Regions from separate parts of the Mycetocola sp. TRD_SC_2 genome, predicted to be linked through region 2. Evidence: predicted binding sites of a transcription regulator. Region 2 holds the regulator's gene; the other holds the start of a gene.

Region 1 (5,746 bases), 130 kb from region 2:
AAAAGGTCGTTCGCAGTACGCTCGGGTCGCCCTTTCGGACCGATCGAATCGCGGAACGACCTGTGGGACCGTTCGGATGTGAGTCCACGCGCTGGTGCGCGAAGAGGCCGCCACCGCGGGAATGCGGTGACGGCCTTTCGGGAACTGTTTACGCGGCCAGTTGCGACTCGAGCGCGTTCGAGGTCACGAGCAGCTCGTCGCCCACGACAGACACGTCGATCGACGACCCGGCGGCGAGTTCGCGGTCGACCATGAGCCCGGCGATCCGGTCGTCGATCTCGCGCTGGATCACCCGGCGCAGCGGACGGGCACCGTACTCGGGCTCGTAGCCGCGGGTCGCGATCCAGTCGACGGCCTCGTCCGACACGGTGAAGTCGACACCCTGGACGGTGAGCCGTGACGCCGTACGCTCGAGCAACAACCGAACGATGTCGTGCAGCTCGGACTGCTCGAGCTTGGAGAACAGCACGACCTCGTCGATCCGGTTGAGGAACTCGGGCCGCATCGCCTCACGCAGCTTGCCCATCACGCGGTCGCGCAGCGCCTTCTCCGACCCGAAGCCGCTGCCGCCAGCAGACGGGGCGACGAAGCCGAGGGCTCCGCTGCGGCTCGCGAGGAACTCCGAGCCGATGTTCGACGTCATGATGATGACCGTGTTCCGGAAGTCCACCGTTCGACCCTGCCCATCGGTGAGCCGGCCGTCGTCGAGCACCTGCAGCAGCAGGTTGAACACATCCGGGTGCGCCTTCTCGATCTCGTCGAGCAGCACCACCGAGTACGGGTTGCGACGCACGCGCTCGGTCAGTTGGCCGGCCTCGTCGTAGCCGACGTACCCGGGAGGGGCACCGACCAGCCGCGACACCGTGTGTCGCTCACCGAACTCGCTCATGTCGAACCGCAGCATCGCGCTGTCGTCTCCGAACAGTGATGACGCGAGCGCCTTCGCGAGTTCGGTCTTGCCGACGCCGGTCGGGCCGAGGAACAGGAAGCTGCCGACGGGACGGTTCGGGTCGCTCATGCCCGTCCGGTTGCGCCGAACGGCCTTCGCGATCGAGGTGACCGCGTCGTGTTGCCCGATCACACGCTCGTGCAGCTCCGACTCGAGCAACCCGAGCCGCGAACGGTCGTCCTGCGTGAGCCGCGTCGCCGGGATGCCGGTCGCGCGCGAGATGATCTCGGCGATCTGAGCCTCATCGACGATGCCGGGAACCGAAGCGGATGCCGCGGCATCCGTCGACTCAGCGGCCTCGATTTGCAGGCTCAGCGCCTCGATCTCGTCCCGGAGCCTCGACGCCTCCTCGTAGTGTTCAGCCGCGACGGCTGCGTCCTTCGCCGTCTCGAGGGAGGCGACGTGCTCGCGGATCGCTGTGGTGTCGATCTTCGCGACGGAACGCAGGCGCAGCCGCGCACCGGCCTGGTCGAGCAGGTCGATCGCCTTGTCGGGCAGGAACCGGTCGGTCACGTAACGCGCCGACAGGTCGACGGCTGCGCGAAGTGCCTCGTCGGTGTACTCGACGTCGTGGAACTCTTCGTACCGGGGGCGGAGTCCGCGTAGGATGGCCTCGGCGTCATCGACGCTCGGCTCTCCGACGGTCACGGGCTGGAACCGGCGCTCGAGCGCGGCATCTTTCTCGATCCGGCGGTATTCACGGAGGGTCGTTGCCCCGACCACGTGCAGTTCGCCGCGGGCGAGGCGTGGCTTGAGCATGTTGCCGGCGTCCATGCCGCCGCTCTCGCCTCCGCCGCCAGCGCCGACGACAGTGTGGAGTTCATCGAGGAACACGATGAGCTCGCCCTGGTTCGCCGAGATCTCGTCGAGGAGCTTGGTCAGCCGCTCCTCGAAGTCACCGCGGTAGCGGGTGCCGCCGACCATCGACGCGAGGTCGAGCGAGACGACGCGCTTGTCGCGCAGCAGGTGCGGAACCTCACCGTCGACGATCGCCCGCGCGAGGCCCTCGACGACGGCGGTCTTTCCGACGCCAGCTTCACCGATGAGCACGGGGTTGTTCTTCGTGCGGCGCGACAGGATTTCGATCGTCTGCGCGATCTCGTCTGCGCGACCGATCACCGGGTCGAGCTTGCCGTCACGGGCGCGAGCGGTGAGGTCGGTGCCGAACTGATCGAGCATGGGGGTGTCGGATGCCGTGGGCTGGCCCGCTTCGGAACCGGTCGCCTGGGCGGCGCGTGCGGATTCGTATCCAGCCTGCAACGCCTGCGGCGTCACACCGAAGCTCGCGAGCAACTGACCGGCGGGCATCTCCTGGTTGACGACGAACGCAAAGAAGAGGTGCTCGGGGTCGATGTACGTCGATCCGAACGCACGGGCGACCTGGTACGCCTCCATCAGGGCGCGCTGGGTTGACGAAGTGATCGACGCCGATTGCACCTCACGGTCTGCCTTCTCGGGCAGCCGTTGCTCAACGGCGTCGGCGAGCTCGTTCGGGTCGGTGCCGAGCGAGCGGAGCGCATCGGCGACGGGCTCCTTCTCGACGAGAACCCGCAATACGTGGAGAGCGTCGACTTCGGAGTGACCGTGTTCAATGGCGAACCGTGCAGCGTGAGCGAGCACCTCCTGGGTGCGGCGGCTCAGCAGCCGGGTGATGTCGATCGTCCTCCCGGACTGCGCAGCGCGCTGCCCCTGCAGGTAGCGAGCGAGGAATTCGTCGAACGATTCGCTTCCTGAACCGGTCGGACCGAAGAATGTGGGCATGAATCCTCCTGGAACTTGAGTGCCTTCGACTCAACTCAACGGCAGCACATTAGCCGGTATTCCCACGAGTTTCAAAAAGTTGAGTGTGAGTGGCTCAGGTCTCATTCGCCGGGTCGTCCCGGGGGGTCTCGATGCGCGGCGTCGCTGCGCTCCGGCACTACTCGATCAGCGGGTGTCGTTGATCGAGTAGCGAGCGCCAGCGAGCGTGTCGAGATCGGTGCCGAGGGAGCTACAGATCCAGCCGGCGTCCGAAACTCCGCGCGGCACGTGGCCGGGGCGAGCAGAACGCTTCATCGCCCAGGCGCACGATCTCGTGTGGTTGCAGCCCCGCTGCGGTGCCGTAATCCTCGAGCGACGCGAACCCACCACGTTTGGTTCGCTCGGTGATGAGCGCCTTGGCTTTCCTGCGGTCCATCCCGCTGAGCCGCGCCAGCTCACGCTGGCTGGCGGTATTCACGTCGACACGTTCGGGAGGCGAGTCGGATGCTGCCGGCCGTTCCGTTGTGACCGCTGGGGCAGCGGATGGCGCACCAGACGCCGTAGCCGCCCGTCGGGCCGCTCGCCTGCCCCGCGACCGCCTCGGCGCTCGCTCCGGAGTCGCCGCGGCGAGATAGTCGGCACCCTGGGTGCCATTCGCGCCGAGAAGCTCTTCTGCTTCCTCCGGCAGGTCCGCTGCGCGCTGCCGGGGCCCGGTGTGCACGATTCGCCGGTTCTTTCCGTCGGCTCGCGTTCCGGCGAGAGTCAGCCCGTTCTCCCGTCGCGCCCAGAGAAGTGTGAGCCAGGCCGGGTTCGCGATGAGCGCGTGAACGAGAATGATGAGCGAGAGCGTGCCCTGCAGGATGTCGTTTTCCATCGCCGCAACGACGATCGCGGCGACACCGTAGCCAACGCCGGCGACCCACCACTGTGCGCGCCTGCTGATCCCCGCGATGATGAAGAAGCCCAGCCACGCGAGCGCTCCGCTCGGGATCAGGATGAGCAGAAGCCAGGAGCTTGCGCCGATCAACCACCGGGTGGAGGGCGCGTTCGTCGGAACTCTCCCGTTTCGGCGTTGCGCGTTTGACATCGGGTTGCCTAGGCCTCCGCGCGCACGTTGAGCACCATGGTCACGGTGTCGTCGGCTTCACGGGTCTCGGAGACAAGGTCAAAGCCGGAGCTCTCGGCGCGGGACCGGATCTTCTCGGCCACGGCCTGCTGCACCATCGCGGCGTATTCGCCATCGAGCCGCTGCAGCAGTTCGGCAGCAGACGCCTCGGTCACGGTGTGGCCGTCGTTGCTCTCAACATGCGCTTCCCAGATGTCACCATCGGTGAGCGTCATGGTCAGCGACACCCCGTCGACCTCCGCCGTCACGCGGCTCTTGGATACATCGATGCCCGTCGCACCCAGGTTGGTGAGGGCATCGGCAAGAAGAGCGCTGTCCTTCATCCGGGTTCGCACACGGATCGCGGGCGCAGGGCCGGAGGAGTCGGTCGTGTCGGCTTTCGCCATCGTCGCCGCGCCGAGAACGCCGACGCCGCCGGCCGCGGCGGCTGCCGCGAGGGCGATGGGGAGGAGGACCAGGGTTACGCTCATGCGCGTCTCGCTTTCGGAAGGGGCCGGTCCTGTCGGGGACCGAGGTCGTTCAACAGGTTTTCGAGGGCGGCGTCATCGGCCCAGCCGTTGACGTCGACCTGCCCATCGGGGCGGATGCGGATTTCGAGCCGGTCGAGTCCGCCGCCATTCTCGATCCGGGCGACCTCGTCGACGTACGCCGGGGTGAGCGCTCGAATGCCCTGGTTTGTCGATCCCAGCCACGGCCGCACCGGGTCCGGTCGGTCGCGGAGGTACGGCCCGTCGATGAGCAGGTCCGTCGCGGCAAGGAGCCGGGCGATGTCGGGGCGGTCCGCTGACCACTCGGTGAGCAGTTCGAGCGGGTAACCGGTGAACGTCATCACGGTGAGCCCGGCGTCACGGAACGCCTCGGAAGTCGTGGCGAGCGCGGCCGCCTGATCGAAGGGTTCGCCGCCGAGAAGGGTGATTCCCTCGACGCCGGCGCCGACGGCATCCGTCACGAATCGCGCAGCCAGCACAGCAGTGTCGTCCACGAGCCCGCCGATCGACGCCCAAAGGTGTGGGTTGAAGCAACCGGGGCAGCGCACACTGCACCCCTGCACCCAGAGCGCCGAGCGCAGCCCGGGCCCTTCGGCGGCGGTGGCCGGCAGGAACCGCGACCAGCGCAGCTCGTTCCCGGGCCGTTCCACCGGTTGCACGGTGCCGAGCAGGCTCGGTGGGGAGAGCAGCGTCATCGCACGTCGTCCCAGTTGCGCGTCGCGATCTCCGCTTCGACGGCCGTTTGCGAATAGGCATCGGTGAATGACGAGTCGGTCGTCCTCGCCTCGAGCAGGTCCTCGAGCACCGAGATGTAATCGAGGCATTCGCTGCCGTACATCCCGATGGTTTCAGCGTGCACGGTGCCGTCCGGCCGCACCTGAACGATGAGCTGCTTATCTGCCATGACCTGTCCTTCTGGTTTCGTCTGTTCGGGGAGAAGCGGATGCCGCGTGGCGGCTAGAAGTCGACCGTGCGCCCGCCGCGGTGACTGGAGAGGGCGGGCCCCGTGGACCCGATCGCTCCGGCCAGGTCCACGGCGTCCTCGTCGGCGTCGATGTCTTCGCGTCCGGTAGCCCGAACCGCGCGGACCTCAGCCCACTCGCGGATCGCCTGCACCTCCTCCGCTTGCGTCACTGCAAGCGGAATCATGTTGGTGATCGCCTCGACGAGGTCGTCGAGGCTGGCCGGGCGGCGTTCGGCGAAGGCTTCGTACAGGGCAACGATGACGGCCTGCTCAATTTCGGCACCGGAATAGTTCTCGCTCGCGTCGACGAGTTTCTCGACACCGTCCGCGTCGATGCCGGCGAGCCCGTTGCCGGTCGTCGCGTTCGAGGCGAGCTGGATCGACCAGATCGCCCGGCGCTCGACGGCGGTCGGAAGGTCGACGAAGAAGATCTCGTCGAATCGGCCCTTGCGCATGAACTCCGGCGGCAGCGAGTCGAT
Region 2 (5,746 bases):
AGGTCGAGGTCACCTTCGACATCGACGCCAACGGCATCGTGCACGTGTCCGCGAAGGACAAGGGCACCGGCAAGGAGCAGTCGATGACGATCGCCGGCGGATCCTCGCTGGCGAAGGAAGACATCGAGCGGATGGTTCGCGAAGCTGAAGAGCACGCTGCTGAGGACAAGGCCCGCCGCGAGGCAGCCGAGACCCGCAACACGGCCGAGCAGCTCGCCTACTCGATCGACAAGCTCATCAAGGAGAACGACGACAAGCTCCCCGACGACGTCAAGAGCGAAGTCCAGGGCGATGTCGACGCACTCAAGTCGGCTCTTGCCGGCGACGACGAGGCCGCGGTCAAGACCGCGTACGACAAGCTCAACGAGAGCCAGGTCAAGCTCGGCGAAGCGATCTACTCGCAGGCCCAGCAAGCCGAGTCGGCACCCGCCGACGGTGCCGAGCAGCCGGCTGACGCGGCATCCGATGAGGATGTCGTTGACGCAGAAGTTGTGGACGACGAGGAAGGCGACAAGAAGTAACAATGACTGACACGAACCCGACTCCAGAAGACGGTGACGAGGTTCAGCCAGTGAACGAGGGGTCGGAAGCGATTGCTTCCGACCCTGAGTCGCAGGTGGACTCCGAACTGCCCGAAACAACCGACGACGAACTGACCGTTCAGGACATCCTCGACGCAGCGCAGGCCGACGGCCTCGACGGCGACGTGGACGCCGAGCGCGTTGCAGACGCCGAACCCGAGCACGAGCACCTCGTTGACCTCAAGCGCGTCAGCGCTGAGTACGCGAACTACCGTAAGCGCACCGAGGCGAACCGCGAGGTCGAGCGTGAGCGCTTGACCGGCGACGTCGTGAAGGTGCTCCTGCCGGTGCTCGATGACCTGGATCGCGCTGAGAAGCATGGCGACCTCGAGGACGACACCCCGTTCTCAGCGATCGCCGCGAAGCTCCGCACAAGCATTCAGAAGCTCGGTCTCGCTCCGTTCGGGGTGAAGGGCGAACCCTTCGATCACAACCTCCACGAGGCGATCTTCCAGCAGCCGACGCCTGGCGTCGAAACCGAAACCATCCTCGACGTTGTCGAGACCGGTTACACCATCGGTTCGACACTCCTGCGTGCGGCGAAGGTTGTCGTCGCCGTTCCCGCTGAGTAGGCGCGATGGCAAGTCAGGACTGGTTCGACAAGGACTTCTACAAGGTTCTCGGCGTGACGAAGGATGTCACTGCCGCTGACCTGAAGAAGACCTACCGCAAGCTTGCCCGCAAGTATCACCCGGACTCCAACGCCGGCGACGTGCAGGCCGAAGCGAAGTTCAAGGAGCTGAGCGAGGCTTACTCGGTGCTCAGCGACCCCGAGCAGCGCAAGGAGTACGATGCTGTCCGGGCAATGGGCTCCGGCGCTCGGTTCACCGCCCCTGGTGGCGGAGGAGCGAACGGCGGCTTCGACGACGTCTTCGGCGGGATGTTCGGAGGCGGCGCACGCGGGACGAGTTCCAGTTACCAGCAGGCCGACTTCGAGGACATCCTCGGCGGAGTCTTCGGCCGGGGTGGCTTCGGCCAGCCGAGCGGCGGGTACCGTGGCTTCGGTGGGCCGACCCCGGGCCGCGACGTCACGGCATCCACCACGATCGATTTCCTCACGGCGACCAAGGGCGATCAGATCACCCTGCAGACCGCTGAGGGGCGAACGATCAAGGTCAACATCCCGGCGGGCATTTCTGACGGTCAGAAGATCAAACTGCGTGGCAAGGGTTATCCGTCCCCAGACGGCGGCCCCGCCGGCGATCTCGTGCTGACCGTCTCGGTGCGCAAGCACCCGGTATTCGAGCGTGACGGGTTGAACCTCCGGGTCAACGTTCCTGTGACGTTCGTCGAGGCGACGCTCGGTGCGACCATCGAAGTACCGACCCTCGGTGGCGAACCGGTGCGGCTGCGTGTCGCGCCGGGTACTCCATCCGGGCGCGTGCTCCGGGTGAAGGGACGCGGCGTCGCGACATCGAAGGGCACGGGCGATTTGCTCGCCGTCGTCCAGGTCGCTGTGCCGTCGCACCTCAGTGCAGAAGCTCGAGCGGCACTCGAGAAGTTCCACGAACTCGAACCGCACGAAAACCCGCGTGACGACCTGATCCTCCGGGCAAGGGGATAGCAATCATGGACGAGAATTCGCCGATCTTCGCGATCGCGATGGCGGCCGAGCTGGCCGGAATGCACCCGCAGACCCTGCGGCAGTACGACCGGCTCGGCCTCGTCTCTCCCACCCGGACCGCAGGCAAGTCCCGTCGGTATTCGATGAGGGATGTCGTCCAGTTGCGCGAGGTCGCCCGGCTCAGCGCCGAAGGCGTGAGCCTCGAGGGCATCGCTCGCATTCTGGCGCTCGAGAACGAGGTCGTCGCGCTGCGTGGTCGGGTTCGCGATCTCGAACACGCCCTGGCCGAGGAATTCGTCAAGTCGCCCGGCCGTCGCGTCTTTGCTGCAGGTGCGCAGGGCGACGTGATCCCGCTCAAGAGCGGTACCCGCGCCCAGCGGCGCACCGAGGTCGTCGTCTGGCGGCCGTTCCAGCGCTGACCCGCTCGACCGGTACTCCCGTGCCATCCCGAACGGTACCCAGGGTGGGTTACGCCCGTTCGTGCCTCTCGTTAAGCTGACCGCATGAGCGAACACGAATCGAAAGACCGCGACGACGCCGCACCGTCGACGCCCAACAGCGGGGCAGAATCCACACCGGCGCAGGCCGGTGGCCAGCCCGCCGGTCCGCCGCCGGGTTCACCTCTCGCGCCGCCCCCAGGTTCTCCGCCGCCGCCCCCGCACTCCCCTGCGGCGCCGGCACCGGGCCCGATCCAGCAGCCCGGCTATCCGCAGCAGCAGGGTTACTCACAGCAGCAGGGCTACCCGCAGCAGCCGGGATGGCAGCAGGGATATCAGCAGCCTGGTTATCCGCAGCAGGGGCAGCGCCAGGGCTATCCGCCCCAGCCCGGATACCCGGCGCAGACCGCGTATCCGCAGGCTCAGCCGCCGTACCTCGCGAGCGTTCCCGGCGGTCCCCCCGTACCGCCCCGGCCGCCGCTGGGTTCACGGCAGAGGGGCGGCGCCATGCTCGCCGGGGCTGTGTCGTTCACCCTCATGAGCATCGGCTTCACACTCGCCGTCATTCCACTCATCATTGCGGCATTCGGTGCGTTCTTCGGCACGCTGTTCTCCTATATCGCGAGGAACAACCCCGACGACTTCTCGATGAACGGTGACGTCGGTCAGGACGTGACCGACCAGTTCATTGCGGACGCGTGGTCGATGGCCCTTCCATGGCTGATCGGCTCGTTCATCCTCGGCGTGATCCTCTGGATCCTCGGTTACCTTTCCAGCGTCTGGATCCTTCGCAGCCGCCGGGTGAACCGTCCGGTCGCTGTCACGTGGAGCGGTCTCGGTATTGCTGTCGCCGCGAGCTGGCTGGTCAGCGCACTGAGTGCGCCGTTCTCGGGACTCTTCGGCATGTTCCCGTCCGGCTTCGACACCGACGAGGACTTCGGCGCACCCGACGGCATCCCGGGGCTGGAAAGCTTCGACTTCACGCCGCTGATCGGCCTCGGTGTGCTGTTCCTCCTCCTGGGCCTTCTGTTCAACGCCGCCATCGGCCTGCTGAGCTGGTGGTGGATGGCGCACGCGTTCCGTGAACGGCCCGTCACCACAGAACCGACGACTGCTCCGACGGCGACCACCTGAACCGTCAGCGCAGCACCGTTACCCTGAACAGGTGACTGACTTCGCATTCGACCGGCTCCGACGCTGGCCCGATGTCGAAAGCCCCAACCTGTTTGCCGCCGACGCCACCGATCGGCTGCTCCTCGAGACCGCCGGTTCGGACATCGCAGCGGCGGTCCCGGGCGAAATCACCGTCATCGGGGACCGGTACGGGGCGCTGACGCTCGGAGCGGCGCATGCAGGGGCCACCGGCATCCGCACTCACCAGGACGAGTTGTCCGGCGAACGGGCCCTCGCCAACAACGCCGAGATGCTCTCGCTCAGCGACAGCTTCTCGACCACGCCGCTCGAGGCATCCGTTGTCGCCGGTGCACGCGTTGTGCTTCTGCAGTTGCCGCGATCACTGGATGCTCTCGCCGAGATCACCGAACTGATCGCCCGGCATGCGGCGGCGGATGTCACGGTGTACGCGGGTGGGCGGGTCAAGCACATGACCCGCGCCATGAACGATGTGCTCGGCAGACATTTCGAGTCGGTGACGGCGCAGCTCGCGCAGCAGAAATCGCGTGTGCTCGTCGCACGCGAACCATCGCCACCGACCGGGGACCCGACCTGGCCCGCCCGCGAACTTCACCCGGACCTCGACCTCGTGGTGTGCGCCCATGGTGCCGCGTTCGCCGGAACGAAGGTCGATATCGGCACACGGTTCCTGCTCGGCTTCCTCGACCAGCTCCCGGCAGCCGAGCACGCCATCGACCTCGGTTGCGGAACCGGAGTGATCGCGACGGCGCTCGCCCGCGCCCGGCCCGACCTGCATGTGACCGCTACCGACCAGTCTGCGGCCGCCGTGGCATCCGCTCGCGAGACCGCGCAGGCCAACGGGGTCGCGAACCGGATCATCGTGGTGCGGGACGACGGGCTTTCGGGGTGGGCGGAAGGCTCAGCAGAACTCATCCTGCTGAACCCGCCGTTCCACGTGGGCGCCACGGTGTACGCGGGCATCGCCGAAAAGCTGTTCGCCGACGCGGCACGCGTGTTGAAGCCGGGCGGCGAGCTGTGGACGGTGTGGAATTCACACCTGGGCTACCGATCGGTCCTCGAGCGACTCGTCGGACCGACTCGTCAGCTGGGCCGCAACAGCAAGTTCACGGTGACCGTGTCGACGAGGCGCTGATCGTCAGGAGCCGGAGGGCCGCTGGGCCTGGGCGATGTCGATCTCGAGTTCTTCGCGGTCGCGACGCGGGCCGTACGCCGGCGTGCCGACCTGGATGCGCCAGGTCTCACTCAGCGGACCGATGTCGAGCACGTCGAAACCGACCGTATCGATGAACTCCGCGACGACGGCCTTCGCTTCGTCGTCGTCGCTCGCGACGATGAGGGCGCGACGCTCGGCGGTTCCCGCTGACTGAGCTTCGTCGGTGATGGCATCGGACTGGATGTGGTTGAACGCCTTCACCAGTCGCGCGCCGGAGAAGTGTGCCTGGACCAGCTCGGAGACGGTCGTCTCCTCGGCGTCGAGTGCGTCGATGTTGCCGTCGCGCTGCGGGTAGTAGTTGCTCGTGTCCAGAACGATCTTGCCGTCGAGCAGATCGGCCGGGATGCTGTCGACCGCTTTGAGCGGGATCGCAACGGCAACGAGGTCCGCACGTGCGGCATCCGCTGTTGTCCCCGCCGTCGCTTTCTCACCGAGCTCGAGAACGAGTTCGGTGAGCGACTCAGGGCCGCGAGAGTTCGAGACGACGACGTCATAGCCGTGAGCGACGGCGGCGCGTGCGAGCTGGGAGCCGATGTTGCCGGCTCCGATAAGTCCAAGAGTTGTCATAGGGTCTCCAAGTCATCGGGGCCCGGGGATGTTCCCGTGCGGGATGGAAATCAGGCCAGGTCGCGCAGCCTGGGTGCGATGTCTCGAGAGAAGAGATCGAGGAATCGCTTCTGGTCGTGACCGGGTCCATGGAAGACGAGGTGATTGAGACCCGCGTCGATGTACGGCTTGATCAATGAGACGGCTTCATCGGGGTCGCTCGTGACGATCCAGCGCTTCGCAACCTGTT

What was found. The regulator HspR, encoded in region 2, represses chaperone genes until heat shock. The targets are predictions, from matches to a motif close to AAGTTGAGTCNNNNNGACTCAACTT.
Region 1: the regulator HspR is predicted to act here: its motif matches at 2,723-2,747, upstream of ACWA1Q_RS13735 (ATP-dependent Clp protease ATP-binding subunit).

What each region holds. Positions count from the first base shown of each region.
Region 1 covers NZ_CM143954.1:2,866,537-2,872,282, forward strand. Annotated here, with positions in the region: gene ACWA1Q_RS13735 (ATP-dependent Clp protease ATP-binding subunit) at 149-2,710, opposite strand; gene ACWA1Q_RS13740 (ComEA family DNA-binding protein) at 2,940-3,776, opposite strand; gene ACWA1Q_RS13745 (hypothetical protein) at 3,785-4,285, opposite strand; gene ACWA1Q_RS13750 (4Fe-4S single cluster domain-containing protein) at 4,282-4,998, opposite strand; gene ACWA1Q_RS13755 (DUF2997 domain-containing protein) at 4,995-5,207, opposite strand; gene ACWA1Q_RS13760 (AAA family ATPase) at 5,261-5,746, opposite strand, start outside.
Region 2 covers NZ_CM143954.1:2,738,929-2,744,674, reverse strand. Annotated here, with positions in the region: gene dnaK (molecular chaperone DnaK) at 1-521, shown strand, start outside; gene ACWA1Q_RS13120 (nucleotide exchange factor GrpE) at 524-1,153, shown strand; gene ACWA1Q_RS13115 (DnaJ C-terminal domain-containing protein) at 1,159-2,145, shown strand; gene ACWA1Q_RS13110 (heat shock protein transcriptional repressor HspR) at 2,151-2,564, shown strand; gene ACWA1Q_RS13105 (DUF2062 domain-containing protein) at 2,649-3,716, shown strand; gene ACWA1Q_RS13100 (class I SAM-dependent methyltransferase) at 3,748-4,869, shown strand; gene ACWA1Q_RS13095 (NADPH-dependent F420 reductase) at 4,873-5,517, opposite strand; gene fgd (glucose-6-phosphate dehydrogenase (coenzyme-F420)) at 5,568-5,746, opposite strand, start outside.